One region of the Rhizobium sp. 0TCS1.26 genome, then DNA from elsewhere that is predicted to be linked to it. Evidence: riboswitches for the same ligand, from Rfam matches in the RefSeq annotation. Region 1 holds a riboswitch; each other region holds the start of a gene.

Region 1 (4,916 bases):
GCCGGAGGCGGCGATGGCCGGTGCGCTGGGGCTGGCACTTGCCGGCCCGCGTGTCTACGACGGCGTGCTGGTCGACGACCACATGATGGGCGAAGGCGGGCGCCGCGAGGCGACTGCCGATGACATAAGACGGGCGCTGGCGCTGGCGCGCGTCGCCGACCTGCTGCTGATCATCCTCTTCGGCCTGCTGGCCGACGGATTCAGCGTGCTAGGGTGAGCAGCCCGTCGAGATCGAGGTGCTTCTCCATGTGCGCGGCCAGCCGGTCGAGCACCTCTTCGACACCCTGCTCGTAATCGAGCCGGCTCGACGTTCCACCCAGCCGCTTCAGCCAGGCGGACCGCTGCCGATCGTTCGAAAACAACCCGTGGACATAGGTGCCGCTGACGAGGCCCGAAGCGGATATCGCGCCCTCCCGAGTGCCGTCGATCCGGCCGAAAGGTCGCGCTCGATCGGGACCGTCGGTTTCGCCGACATGCATTTCATAGCCGGCAAACGACGTACCGTCCGAAGTCTCGCCGGCAACGGCAACCAGGTGTTTTTCGCCGGTCAGCCGCGTCGCCACGTCGAGCAGCCCGAGCCCCGTCTCCACGGCGCCGGCCGGTCCCTCGATACCGTCAGGATCGCCGACCGACTGGCCAAGCATCTGGTACCCGCCGCACAGTCCGAGCACCGGCCGGCCGCGCCGCACGTGGACGGCGATGTCGATGTCGAAGCCGGCGCTCTTCAGAGCCCGCAGATCGGCGATGGTTGCTTTCGATCCCAGCAGCAGGATGAGATCCGCATCTGCCGGCAGCACCTCGCCGGGCCGGACCCGAACCAGCTGCACCTGCGGCTCGGCGTCAAGCGGATCCAGATCGTCGAAATTCGACACATGCGGCAGCAGCGGCACGGCGATGCGGATCCTCGCGCCGGCCTTCTCGGCGGGTGCCGAATTCAGGGCCAGCGCATCTTCGGCCGGCAGGCGGACGGCGTCAGTGAAATGCGGCAAGAGACCGATCGGCGACCAGCCGGTAAACCCTTCGATCATCCGCATGCCCTCGGCAAACAGTGCCGGATCGCCGCGGAAGCGGTTGACGATGAAGCCACGGATCATCGCTGCATCGGCAGCGTCCAGCACCAGCTTGGTGCCGGCGATACTGGCGATCACGCCGCCGCGGTCGATATCGCCGATCAGCACGACCGGCACGTCGGCGGCGCGGGCGAAGCCCATATTGGCGATGTCGTTGCGCCGTAGGTTGATCTCGGATGCGCTGCCGGCGCCTTCGACCAGCACCAGGTCCGCCTGGCTCCTCAGCCGCTCGAAGCTGTCGAGCACGCGCGGCATCAGGCCCGCCTTCATCTGCTGGTATTCGGCGGCTTTCGCATTCCCCTCGACCTTGCCCTGAACCACCAGCTGGGCGCCGACATCGCTCTGCGGCTTCAAAAGCACCGGGTTCATGTGCACCGAGAGCGGCACCCTGGCGGCACGCGCCTGCAGGGCCTGCGCCCGGCCGATCTCGCCGCCGTCGGCGGTGACGGCGGCGTTGTTGGACATGTTCTGCGGCTTGAACGGCACCACCCGCAGACCACGCAGAGTGAACGCCCGCGCCAGGCCGGCGACGATCAGCGACTTGCCGACGTCGGAGCCGGTGCCCTGGAACATCAGCGCCCTTGCCGTCACCACGGCCGTCATCAGAACTCGATCCCGGCTTGCGCCTTCACACCAGCCTTGAAGTGATGCTTTACCAGCGTCATCTCGGTCACCATGTCGGCGGCTTCGACCAGCGCCGGCTTGGCATTGCGGCCGGTAACGATGACATGCAGGTCCGGTCGGCGCGCGACGAGATCGGCGACCACCTTTTCCAGATCCAGATAGTCGTAGCGCAGCGCGATGTTCAACTCGTCGAGGATGACGAGCCCAACCTCCGGCTGCGCCATCACCTCCAGCGCCTTCTCCCAGGCGCGGTCGGCGGCCTCGACGTCGCGCTTCAGGTCCTGGGTGTCCCAGGTGAACCCCTCGCCCATCGTGTGCCAGATCACCCGGTCGCCGAACGCCTGCATGGCATGCCGTTCGCCGGTATCCCAGGCGCCCTTGATGAACTGTACCACCGCCACCTTGCGGCCATGGCCGAGCATGCGCAGAGCCAGCCCGAAGGCAGCCGTCGACTTGCCCTTGCCGGGTCCGGTATTGACGATCAGCAGGCCCTTCTCGATGGTCTTCGAAGCCACTTCTGCATCCTGGACGGCCTTGCGGTTTTCCATCTTGCGCTTGTGGCGCTCGGCCTCCGAGACCTCGATGTCTTTCATGTGCGGCTCCCCTGTCGGCAGGCTTTGAGGCGGAGGCGGGACTATAGTCGATGCGCCCGCTCCGGCAATGGCCGACTGCCGCCATTGACACATCAGCGCCTAAGCGCATAGTGGAATGGCAACGGTCTTTTCCCGGCAACGGGGAAAGCTAAGAGGGAACGCGGTGCGGCATCAGTGCCAAAACCGCGGCTGCCCCCGCAACTGTAAGCGGCCCCCGCCACCACGAGCGGGAACCCGGCGCACCAGGCCACTGGAGGGATACCTTCGGGAAGGCCGCGCAAGGGCGACAATCCGCGAGCCAGGAGACCTGCCGTTGACGATCATGAATCCAGCCGGGCGGGGTGCTCCGGCACGGATGTTACCTGACATTCCGGCGCGTGGCCGTGAATGTGCGCCCCATCATGAAGCACGCTTGGGGTGTCGGTTTGGATCTTTCTCGGCAATTGAACGAACGCGACGCGGCGCAGGCGGTCGAGCCGGCACGCGTGGTGATCCACGTCTGCGAAACATGCCGCGGCACCGCAGACGGCACTGACTTGCCGCGCGACGGGTCGCGGCTTGCCGAGGCAACCCGCGATCTGGCCGCCGCGGGGATCGAGGTCCGCGGCGTCTCCTGCCTTGCCAACTGCAAGCGCGGGCTCAGCGCCGCAATTCTCAACCCTGACGGCTGGAGCTACGTCTTCGGCGACCTGACGACGGAAAGCGCCGAGGATCTGCTGACCGGAGCCCGCCTGCTGGCCGGGTCGACGGACGGCCTGATGCCCTGGAAGGGCCGCCCCGACAGCCTGAAGCGCGGCATGATCGCCCGCGTGCCGCCCCTCGATTTCACGCCCCATCAGAAGCCTTAAAGGACCGTCCATGACCTCTTCGCTCACCCGCATCCCCTGCACCGTCGTCACCGGCTTTCTCGGCGCCGGAAAGACGACGCTGTTGCGCCATGCCCTGCAGAACCTGGAAGGCAAGCGGCTGGCGGTGATCGTCAACGAGTTCGGCGATGTCGGGATCGACGGCGAGATCCTCAAAGGCTGCGGCGTCGAGAGCTGCCCGGAAGACAACATCATCGAGCTGGCCAATGGCTGCATCTGCTGCACGGTCGCCGACGATTTCGTCCCCGCCATCGACCGCATTCTGGCGATGCAGCCGAAGGTCGACCACATCCTCATCGAAACCTCCGGCCTGGCACTGCCCAAGCCGCTGGTGCAGGCCTTCCAGTGGCCGAGCGTTAAGAGCCGCGTGACGGTGGACGGCGTCATCGCCGTCGTCGATGGTCTGGCGCTGGCCGAGGGTCGCGTCGCCGACGACATGCAGGCGCTCGCCGAGCAGCGTGCCGGGGATGAGGCGCTGGATCACGACGACCCGGTCGAGGAAGTGTTCGAAGACCAGATCGCCTGCGCCGACCTCGTCATCCTGACCAAGGCCGACCTTTTGTCCGCTGACGGCCTGGAACGGGCGCGGGCGCATGTCAGCGACCACCTGCCGCGTGCCGTGCGCATCGTCGAAGCGGCCAATGGCGTCGTCGACCCGGCGATCTTCATCGGCCTCGGCCTTGCGGTGGAAGACGACATCGAGAACCGCAAGACGCACCACGACGGCGAACTGGACCACGAGCACGACGACTTTGACAGTTTTGTCCTCGATATTCCGGCGATCGCCGATCCGGAAGCACTCAGCCTGCGCATCGCCCAGGTGACCGAGGCGGAAAAGGTGCTGCGCATCAAGGGTTACGTGGAAGTTGCCGGCAAGCCGATGCGGCTTCTGGTGCAGGCCGTCGGCCCACGCGTAAACCACTACTTCGATCGCCCCTGGGCGAACGGGGAGGATCGCCGCTCGCGCCTGGTCATCATCGGCGAGAAGGGCATCGATGCCGACCGGATCGGGAGGATGCTGGCCGCCTGATGCATATCCTTGCCACCACATCCTCGTCGCTCGACGACCTGATCGAACCGGTCGACCTCGACCAGACGCCGGGCGATGTGGTGGTGCTGTCGTTTACCGACAGCGATCTGAACGGCATCGCGTCCGCCTGGGCTTCGGCTGAGGTTCGCAGCACGATCGACGGGCTGACGCTGCGCCTGGCGCAACTGTCCGACCTAAGGCACCCGATGTCGGTGGACCTGTGGATCGACAAGGTGGCGCGCCACGCGCGCGTCATCCTGGTGCGGGTGCTGGGCGGCTATGACCGGTGGCGCTATGGCGTCGATGAACTATCGCGGCTGGCCAGAAGCCGGGCCATTCCGCTGGTGCTGCTGCCGGGCGAATGCAGCGAGACGGATGAGAGGCTCGCTTCCGCCTCGACGGTGAGCGAGGCCGAGATCGCCCGGCTGCTGTCGTTCTTCCGCGAAGGCGGTCCGGACAATCTGCAGCGGCTGACGGACGAGCTTCGCGGGCTTGCGCTCGGCAACGCATCCGACGGCATCTCTGCCGTCAGCGTGCCGAAGATCGGCTTCTATCGACCGGGCCTTGGAGTCGTGTCGCAGGCGGAGGCGCTGCGCGGCCTTGAAGGCCGCAAGATCCTGCCGCTGCTGTTTTACCGGTCGATGCTGCTCGCAGCCGACGTGGCGCCGATCGACGCACTGGCCAAGGCGCTTGAAGCCCGCGGCTTTGCCCCCCTGCCCGTCTTCGTTCCGGG
Region 2 (4,916 bases), on a different contig from region 1:
GATGTCGAATACCCGCTGATCGGCGACAAGGACCTGAAGATCGCCAAGCTGTACGACATGCTTCCGGCAGCTGCCGGGGATACGTCGGGGGGCCGCACGCCGGCCGACAACGCAACGGTGCGCTCGGTCTATGTCGTCGGCCCGGACAAGAAGATCAAGCTGATCCTCACCTATCCGATGACCACCGGCCGCAACTTCAACGAGATCCTGCGGGCGATCGATTCGATCCAGCTGACGGCGAAGCACCAGGTGGCGACGCCTGCGAACTGGCAGAACGGCGACGACGTGATCATCACCGCGGCAGTATCGAACGAAGACGCCATCGCGCGCTTCGGCTCGTTCGACACCGTGCTGCCCTACCTGCGCAAGACCAAGCAGCCGACCGCCTGATCTGCATCAGGGCGCGTGCCGGGCTGACAATTCACGCGCTCTTCCACCGCAAACCGGATGGACATCTGTCCGTCGATGGTTTCCACCTGCGCATCGACCTCGAAGACATCCCGGATGAGGTCCGCCGTCAGGACCTCATCCGGAGCACCGATCGCCGCGAGCCGGCCGTGCTTCATGACGGCGATCCGGTCACAGAAAAGCGCTGCATGATTGAGGTCGTGCAATGCAGCGACCACGGTCAGCTGCAGCCGGCGCACGAGACGCAGCAATCCGATCTGGTGTCCGATGTCGAGATGGTTCGTCGGCTCGTCAAGGATCAGTAGCTGCGGCTGCTGAACGAGCGCGCGGGCAATATGCAGGCGCTGGCGTTCTCCGCCCGACAGGGTGTGCCAGCTGCGCGAGCCGAACGCCGCCATGTCGACGGCTTCAAGTGCCTCGTCGACGATGCGGTCATCGGCCCCCGACCACGGGTCGAAGAAGCCAAGATGCGGCGTCCGGCCCAATTCCACCGCCTGGCGCGCCGTCAGCCGCTCGGAGGTTTCCGCCTGCTGCTCGACCAGCGCCACCCGCGCTGCGAGATCACGGCGGGCGATGCCGGCAATGTCTGCGCCGTCGAGCTCGACGGTTCCGCCTTTTGGTCGGCGCAGGCCGGCGAGCATGCTGATGAGCGTCGTCTTGCCGGAACCGTTCGGGCCGATGATGCCGAGAAACTCTCCCGAGGCAACGGACAGCGAGACCTCGTCGACGATCTTCGTCGTGCCGCTCGCCCAGCTGACCTGTCGTGCGTCGATCCTCACAGGCTTGTCCTCCTGCGGCTCATGATGAGGGCGAAGGCCGGCGCACCGACCAGGGCGGTGATGACGCCGATCGGCAGCACCTGGCCCGCGACGAGGACCCGCGACAGGATATCGGCGAGGATCATGAAGACGGCACCCGTCACCGCCGCCGCCGGCAGGAGGACGCCGTGGCGGATGCCGACCAGCATGCGCGTGGCATGCGGAATGACCAGACCGACGAAGCCGATCGAGCCGACAAGCGACACCATAACGGCCGTCATCATCGCCGTGACACCGATCAGCACCACGTAGACGCGCGGCACCGAAATGCCGAGGGACGCGGCCGAAGCCGTCCCGAAGGCAAAGGCATCAAGCGCCCGCGCATGGGCGAGACAGACAAGCAGCCCTACGCCGACCGCCGGCAGCGCCAGCCCGACATCCGGCCAGCGCACGCCCGACAGATTGCCGAGGAGCCAGAACATGATGCCGCGCGCCTGTTCGGCATTGGCGGCCTTGGTCACCACGAACGAAGTGAGCGCGTGGAACAGCTGCGAGCCGGCGACGCCCGCAAGAATGATCGCCGCCGACCCCCGGCCGGCCCGCCAGGCCAGCAGCAAGACCAGCGCGAAGGCGAGAACGGCGCCGGCGAATGCGCCGAGCGGCAGGCCGACCAGCCCGCCGCCGAAACCGAGGATCGCCACCGCCACCGCACCGGTGGAAGCGCCTGCCGAAATGCCGAGGATGTAGGGGTCGGCAAGCGGATTGCGCAGCAGCGCCTGCAGGACGACACCCGAGAGAGCAAGGGCGGCGCCGCAGCAGGCTGCGACAACCACCCGGCTCAGCCGGTAACTCCAGATAACGCCGGCGTCGATCTGGTCCACCGCGTAACCGGCGTTCCATGCCTTGTTGGCGACAGTCTTCCAAACGACATCGATCGGTATTCGCGTCTCGCCGATCGCTGCCCCGAGCCCCAGGGCCGCAACGAGCAGCATCAGGGCGACGACAGTCGCCGCGGTACGAATGGCGGGCTTGCGTATCCTCACCGGCTGAGGCCCGCCGAGGCGATCGCGTCGGCGAGGATCTCGATCCCGTCGATGGTGCGGATGGTCGGGTTCATGGCCTGCGCATCGAGTTCGATGATGTGACCCTTCTGTACCGCGTCCATCAGGCTGGCCACCGGATCGGTCTTGAGGAACTGACGCTTGACGGCGATCTCGTCGGCCGGATAGCGGCGCCGGTCCATGCGCGCCGCAACGATCACCGACGGATTGGCCTTGGCTACGGTTTCCCAGCCAATCGTCGGCCATTCCTCATCGCTATCGATGATGTTGCGGATGCCGAGAGCCTCCATGATGTAGCTCGGCGCGCCGTTTCGCCCGGCCACGTAGGGATCGGCCGCCGGCGACGCGCTGGAGAACCAGAAGACCGCCGACAGCGCGCCGCTCGCGGACGCGACCTTGGCGCGTGCCGCGGCTTCGCGTTTCTGCAGATCGGCGACCACCTGCTCACCGCGATCCTGCACGTCGAAGATCTTCGCAAGGTCGCGGATTTCCGCGTAGATCAGGTCCATGGTGAACGGCGCGACGCGAACGCCATCGCCGCCTGTCGAATTGTCCTTGCCTGTGCAGTCGGAAGGCGATGTGTAGACCGGCACCTGCAGGTCTTCGAACTGCTTCAAAGTGCCCACCGTGCCCTTTGCCCCGACGTGCCACTGAAACTGCACCGCCACCAGATCCGGCCGCGTCGCGATGACGCTTTCGAAGCTCGGATCGTTGTCGGCCAGCCGCTTCACCTTAGCATCGACCGCCTCGTAGCCCGGCAACACCGGTCCGACCCAGACCGCCGTGCCGGCAACGCGGTCGCCGAGCCCGAGCAGATAGAGGATCTCCGCCGAACTCTGGCCAATCGCCACGGCGCGCTTCGGCGCGTGCTGGAAAGTGACGTCACTCCCGCAATTCCGGATCGTCAGGGGATAGGCGGTCGAAGAGGCTTCCGCCTCGCCGCCCACCAGACCTGCGGCCAGCATCAGGATCGCGGTTGCCGTACCGGCACCGCGGGCTCGAAATTTCATCATGGATGACCCCAGAGTGAGAAGGAACAGGATTGCAGGCGTCACGCGCTGCATCCGGTGATCGATGTGGCTCGTCCGGGGATATGGCTGTGCAAGAGAGTGCGCTCGCTGATGCGAGAGAAGGTCATGGTCAACTCCTGTTCCGGGCATCCCCGCCCGTGACTTTGGACTTTTCGATCGATGGCAGGTCTCCTGGCTCACGGTAGTCGCGTCCCATCTGCCTTCCCGCGCTTTCGGCGCAGTGGCATGGCGCTTGCGCGCCACGAGGATGTTCAGCTCCGCTTACAGTTGCGGGGGCAGCCCCGGCATTGGCAGCTCGAATAAGATGCCGCACCGAGTTCCCTATTAATCCCCTTGCCCGTGGAGGGCGTGAGGAACCATCCGCGCCAGATAAACGTGGCATCGCTGCTTGGTCAAGGCGAAGCGTACCCTGGATCTTCTGCTTCGTCTGATCGGCAGTAATGTAATATCATTACTGCATAGCCGTCCTTTTTTGATCTGTCCACTGCCAAAAGGCCACCGGCGGAATTTCTGTGATCTCCAACGCGGTGATCGGGGGCGCCGGATGCTTTGGCCGGTCGCGACGGAGATGAACGGGCCGATGGCGCAACCGAGATGGCAAAGCCCGCCGTCGGCTCTAAGCTTCAACCCAGGTCGCCTGCGAGAGAAGGCGGCACATCCTGCATGTGACCTTGATATTCGGCGTGCCTCGGCTATTGCGGTTAGGCTGCCTTTCCACTTCGAGGGGCACCGCCCCGCACCAACCCGCCTCGCCCGTCCGGGCTCTGGAGACCGACGATGAAGAACTACGTGCTGACCGTATCCTGCCCCACTGCCCGCGGCATCGTCGCGGCTCTGTCGGGCTATCTTGCGGAGAACGGCTGCAACATCGTCGATTCCTCGCAATTCGACGACCTCGATACCGGCCGCTTCTTCATGCGCATCAGCTTTCTGTCGGAAACGGGTCTCGGCCTTGCCGATTTGGCGGAGGGCCTCAAACCGATTGCAGAACGGTTGGGCATGCAGGCGGAGATCCATGACGGGTCAAGCCGCATGAAGGTTCTGCTGATGGTGTCGCGCTTCGGCCACTGCCTCAACGATCTGCTCTACCGCTGGAAGATCGGCGCCCTGCCGATCGACATCGTCGGCGTCGTCTCCAACCATTTCGACTATCAGAAGGTGGTCGTGAACCACGATATCCCCTTCCACCACATACCGGTGACGAAGGAGAACAAGCCGCAGGCCGAGGCGCGGATCATGGACCTGGTCGAGCAGACCGGCACCGAGCTGATCGTCCTTGCCCGCTACATGCAGATCCTGTCGGACCGCATGTGCACGGAAATGTCGGGCAAGATCATCAACATTCACCACTCCTTCCTGCCGAGCTTCAAGGGCGCCAATCCCTACAAGCAGGCCTACCAGCGCGGCGTGAAGCTGATCGGAGCGACCGCCCACTATGTCACGGCCGACCTCGACGAAGGCCCGATCATCGAACAGGACACGGTCCGCGTCACGCATGCACAGTCGCCGGACGATTATGTATCGCTCGGCCGCGACGTGGAAGCACAGGTGCTGGCGCGTGCGATCCACGCCCACATCCACCGCCGGACATTCATCAACGGCAACCGCACCATCGTCTTTCCGCCAAGCCCGGGAAGCTATGCGTCGGAGCGCATGGG
Region 3 (4,916 bases), on a different contig from region 1:
GCTCAATCTTGGCTACGCCGAGGACGTTCGCATGCAATGCATCTACATCGACCTTTTTCGCAATGGCAGCGATGCTCGCTTTTGCAACGAGGTCGAAGTTCGTCTTAGTTATGAAAGCTGCGGTGACAAACAGCGGCTGATCTTCGTCGAAGAGGTTATTCAGCGTGTTGCCCGTCTTATCTACGTAGGCCCACATTCTTTTCTCCAGGCATTAAGGGACGCGACCATTGCATGGAAAGCGGCGGAGTCACGAATACTTTTCACCACTCTGCTTACCAGAAGCGGTCAGTCAGAAATCCACGGCATCTCAGAGACGTGCTGGCTTACCTGAAATGTCCGCAATGGGCCGATGGCGGTCATACCGACCCAAGACAAACGGTGACAAACATCGACGCCTGACGACCAAACGGCGCCCGCCTCCTCACCCGCCCAGCACCCGGCAGACCTTGCCCGCCCCACCGGATGTTTCGCCATTGATGGCGCGGCGGATGTCACGGCTGTTGAGATGAAGGTTGCGGCCGGGCTCGATCGCCTGGCGCGCGATCTTCAGGCGGGCCGCGGACAGGAAAGCGGCCTCATGCTCCAGGAAGAAGCCGAGGCAGGTATCGCGGGCAGGCTCGCTGCCCACGAAAGTACGAAACGCCAGCCGGTGGACGAGGCAGAGACCCCCATGCTCGGGCAGGCAGAACTGCAGCGCGTCGAGATCGTCCCGCCACGCTGCAGGGGTCATCGTCAGCGGGCCGTCTCGAAGCGTTTCAGGAAGGCACCGCTGAGTGCGCCGAGCAAGGCCCAGAAGATGAAGCTGGTCACCGTCGCCGCGATGATGAACCGCCGTTCAAGGCCGAGCGGCGCCAGCGCGTGCTCCCCCTCCGGCGGCAGCGGTGCGCCGATCACATGCGGTGCGGCGATCAGCACCACGGCCAGCAAAGCGGCCCAAGGCTCGCGCCGGAAGGCGATGAGGCCGATGCCGACGGCAGTGGCGAGTGCCGTCGAGATCCACCAGATCTGGCGGGCCCCGAGGTCGCCGGCCGGCGAGCCTGGCAATTCCGGCGGAAGCCCGATCATCGGCGCCAGCATGACGGAGGCGAAGCCGGCAAGCCCGAACAACAGGCCGGAGCGCCAGCCGACCGCCGAGCCGAAGCCAAGCTGGCCGGCAACCGACAGCACCGCCGTCAGCACCAGGGCATAACCGATGCCGGTGAGGACGTTGGCGGCAACGGTATAGGCCGTGCGTTCGAAACCATCCGCAGGTGCCCAGCCGTCACCGTGATCATGCCCGGCAGCGCCGGCATCGTGATCTTGGGCGGGCGCCGCCGCCGAATGATCATGCGGCGCGGTGCCGGCGGCGTGCTCATGAGCTTCAGGTTGGGACGCTGCCGGGGCTGCGTTCTCGTAGGTCTCGGCCGCCAGGATGAGCGGCGTCGTGCCGACCATCTGCATCAGCGAAACGGCAATACCTGTTACAATCCCCACCACGACGGCGGAGAAGACAATCGATCTGAACATGATGAAAACCTGACCCTTAGTGGCAGGGGAAGGCGTTGGCGTGGCGCGTGTCATGCGCTGCGTTGTGAACGGCTTCCGCATGGGAGAACCCGACAAAACCGACAATGAACAGGCCAAGCGCTGCGGCAAAGACTGCCTGCAGAAGTGATGTGGATTTCGCCGCGGTACCGGCGACAGACGTTTGGATCGACATGCAAAACCCCTCGTTGCATATGTGTTGACGACATATGTGCTGGCAGGTCTCCTGGCTCGCGGGTCGCTGTGCAAGAACCAGCCTTCCCGGTTTCCCAGTGGCCAGAACGGTCCAAGCACTCGCCGCTCACAGTTGCGGGGGCAGCCACGAATGAGGTCAATCGACCCTATCGTGTTCCCTTTTCATCCGTCCGGGTTTTCCCGAGCGGAACCAACACAAGCTTCACTTGTGCGCTTGAGGTGAAATGCTGTCAAGAGTGCGCGCATTGGCCGATATCGGCCTCAGAGGGAGGGCACGGCCTTCAGGTAGGCGGCGATCGCCTCCAGGTCCGATTTCGGCAGATGCGCGAGGTTTCGCTGCACCTCCACCATCGAACCGCCGACACTGTCGAAGTCCGGCGTGAAGCCGGTCTCCAGGTAGTTGACGATGTCAGCCTCGCTCCAGCTGCCGATCGATTGCGACCCGGGGGTAATGTCGGGAATACGCCCCTCGCCTTCCGGGTTCGGCCCGCCGGCCAGCCACTGGCCGCTCTGAAAGCCGCCCAGCGCGTTGCGCGGCGTGTGGCATTCGCCGCAGTGGCCGGGGCCTTCGACGAGATACTGGCCGCGCTTGACCGCATCGCTGGCATCCGCCGGCAGGGCAATGCGCGGCTGATCATTGAGGTAGAGAAGCTTCCAGCCGCCGACGGCCATGCGCATGTTGAAGGGAAAGCTGAGCGCGTGCGGCGGCGCGACGTCGGGGCTTGCCGGCAGGCTCTTCAGGTAGCCGAACAGGTCGTTGATATCGCCGGCGGTCATCCGGCTGTAGGAGCCGTAGGGAAAGGACGGGTAGAGGTGCTCGCCGTTCGGACCGACGCCGCGGGTCATCGCGTCGCCGAACTGGGCGAGCGTCCAGCCGCCGATGCCGGCCTCCGGATCGGAGGAGATATTGGGAACGTTGAACGTGCCGAAGGCCGTCGGCAAGGCGCGTCCGCCCGACAGAAGCTTGGCGGCGTCGCCCCCGGCACCCTTTGCCGCATGGCAGCTGGCGCATCCGCCGGCCCAGAACAGCCTCTCCCCATGCGCCAGGTCCGGCGTTCCGAGATCGGCCCAATATCCGGCTTGATGCGGATCAGGCATGGTCACCGCATAGGCAACCGCCGCTCCGGCTGCGACGACCGCAACGCCGGCCACGCATAGTTTGACCCAGATCGAGGCCATCTTCCCTCTTCACCTTCGACTGCCGCATCCGGCCGGATGGTCCTGGCGCCGCATCGACCGGACCGGCCGGCGGCGCCGATGTCGCAAAAAGCTCAGCGCTTCAGGCGGTAGGTCTGGTGGCAGGTGCCGCAGTCGCTGCCGAGCGTCTGCACCGCCTGGCCGACGGCTGCAGGATCAGCCGGCATCGAGGCGAGAACCGTATCGGCATCGGTCGACAGCTTCATCGCCTTCGACTTGAAGTCGTCCATGCTGGACCAGATCGCGGGGGCCGCCTCGGACTCGAAACCCGTTTCCGAGCCTGCCGGGAAGTGGTTGGGGAAATCCTTGGCCGACGTGCTGATCGTCGTCAGGGCCGTCTTCACGGTCGCCGCGTCGTAGGGTTTCTGGCCCTTGGCGATGGCAGACAGCGCGCCCATCGATCCACCGACCTTCTTCATCAGTTCCTGGCGAACGACCTGCGGCTCATCGGCGGCAAACACGACGCCGGCGCCAAGACAGAGGGCGAGACCGGCAGCGGCCATGAAATTCAACTTCATCGACAAATCCCCTTCAAACGGCGCCGGCTTCTGCCGATGCGCAGCAACATCATCATGCTTACACGCTAGTGCGCTGATTAAAATGACATATCTGGATGCACACAGAGATGTGAAGACGGTAGCGATCAGCGCTTGCGCATGCGCCGCGGTGCATTTGTCGAACAGCCTGCCGCCTCAGCGCATCAGGCCCTCCCAGAGCGTCACGAGCGACACGGCCATCAGCAGCATGCCGGCGATGCGGCCGATCCAGATGGTGGCGCTCGCATTGCCGACCAGAAGCCGGCGGGCGCTGCCGGCGGCGACGGCCATCCCGCCATAGACGCCGAGCTGGGTTGCCGCCGTCATGGCGCCCATGACGACCGCCTGCGGCGCAAGCGGACCGAACTCCGGGCGCAGGAACTGCGGATAGATCGCCAGCATGAAGAGGTAGGCCTTGGGGTTCATCAGGCAGGTGACGAAGCCGCGGCGCAATGCTTCCCAGCTGGAGCGCGTCTCCGCCTCGCCCAGGTGATCGACGGTGATGGAGCTGCGCATCAAAGTGACGCCGATCCAAGCCATGTAGAGGGCGCCGATCACCAGCAGCGGCCGGAACAGGACGGGCATGAGGCTTGCGAGAAGCCCGACGCCGAAGGCCCCATAGAGCGAATGGACCAGCCCTCCGGCGATGATGCCGGCGGTGGCGGCAAGCCCCGCGCGTCTGCCGCGGGTCAGCGCGTTGGCGAGCACGAAGATCATGTCCATGCCCGGCACGACGATGATGCCGAACAGGAGGGTGAAGAAAAGCCAGAGATTTTCGCTATAGGTCATGTCAGTTGCAGGCCTCCGTTGACGGCGGCAAATTGCCGGGCCACCTTGTTTTCGCGTGGGATCGGCGGCTCTATAGGCGAGGCCTCCTGACAGCGTTCTGTCAGGAGGGACGTGCGGGAGGTGGGAAAATCCGATGCGCAAGGCGTCGCGCCTGTTCGAGATTATCCAGATTCTGCGGCTTGCCCGCAGGCCGGTGACGGCCGCCACGATCGCGGCGCAGCTGGAAGTGACGGCGCGCTCCATCTACCGCGACATCGCAGCCCTGCAGGCGATGCGGGTGCCGATCGAGGGTGGGCGCGGCATCGGCTACATCCTGCGGCCCGGCTTCACGCTGCCGCCGCTGATGCTGTCGATCGAGGAAAGCGAAGCGATCGTGCTGGCGCTGGCGCTTCTGGAGCGGACCGGCGACACGGAGCTCAAGCAGGCGGCCAAGCAGGTGACCCGCAAGATCGCCGCAGCCGTGCCTGCGCCGCTTGCCGAAAGTTTTTCGCGCAATGCGCTGCATGCCTGGGGCGCGGTGGCGCCGGCGCCGGATGCCGCCGATCTTTCCACGGTGCGGCGGGCGATCCGCGACGAACAGAAACTGCTGCTCGACTACCGCGACGAACTGGGACGGGCGACGGAGCGGCAGATAAGGCCGATCGCGCTCATCTATTACTCACAGACCGCCAATAT

Evidence for each region. Region 1 has a riboswitch for cobalamin ahead of AAIH46_RS19410 (DUF1636 family protein). Riboswitches for the same ligand answer to the same signal wherever they lie in the genome.
Region 2: it holds a riboswitch for cobalamin, as region 1 does, so the genes downstream of both, AAIH46_RS15395 (ABC transporter substrate-binding protein) here and AAIH46_RS19410 (DUF1636 family protein) in region 1, are expected to answer to the same signal.
Region 3: it holds a riboswitch for cobalamin, as region 1 does, so the genes downstream of both, AAIH46_RS09175 (CbtB domain-containing protein) here and AAIH46_RS19410 (DUF1636 family protein) in region 1, are expected to answer to the same signal.

The regions. Positions count from the first base shown of each region.
Region 1 covers NZ_JBCIYV010000004.1:345,425-350,340, forward strand. Annotated here, with positions in the region: gene cbiB (adenosylcobinamide-phosphate synthase CbiB) at 1-217, shown strand, start outside; gene AAIH46_RS19400 (cobyric acid synthase) at 201-1,661, opposite strand; gene cobO (cob(I)yrinic acid a,c-diamide adenosyltransferase) at 1,673-2,287, opposite strand; cobalamin riboswitch at 2,393-2,616, shown strand; gene AAIH46_RS19410 (DUF1636 family protein) at 2,731-3,135, shown strand; gene cobW (cobalamin biosynthesis protein CobW) at 3,146-4,183, shown strand; gene cobN (cobaltochelatase subunit CobN) at 4,183-4,916, shown strand, end outside.
Region 2 covers NZ_JBCIYV010000003.1:280,748-285,663, reverse strand. Annotated here, with positions in the region: gene AAIH46_RS15410 (peroxiredoxin) at 1-390, shown strand, start outside; gene AAIH46_RS15405 (ABC transporter ATP-binding protein) at 357-1,187, opposite strand; gene AAIH46_RS15400 (FecCD family ABC transporter permease) at 1,184-2,158, opposite strand; gene AAIH46_RS15395 (ABC transporter substrate-binding protein) at 2,206-3,192, opposite strand; cobalamin riboswitch at 3,403-3,634, opposite strand; gene purU (formyltetrahydrofolate deformylase) at 4,036-4,916, shown strand, end outside.
Region 3 covers NZ_JBCIYV010000002.1:416,591-421,506, forward strand. Annotated here, with positions in the region: gene AAIH46_RS09160 (hypothetical protein) at 1-196, opposite strand, end outside; gene AAIH46_RS09165 (hypothetical protein) at 422-730, opposite strand; gene AAIH46_RS09170 (CbtA family protein) at 733-1,506, opposite strand; gene AAIH46_RS09175 (CbtB domain-containing protein) at 1,523-1,699, opposite strand; cobalamin riboswitch at 1,724-1,929, opposite strand; gene AAIH46_RS09180 (c-type cytochrome) at 1,981-2,898, opposite strand; gene AAIH46_RS09185 (c-type cytochrome) at 2,991-3,434, opposite strand; gene AAIH46_RS09190 (LysE family translocator) at 3,609-4,241, opposite strand; gene AAIH46_RS09195 (helix-turn-helix transcriptional regulator) at 4,375-4,916, shown strand, end outside.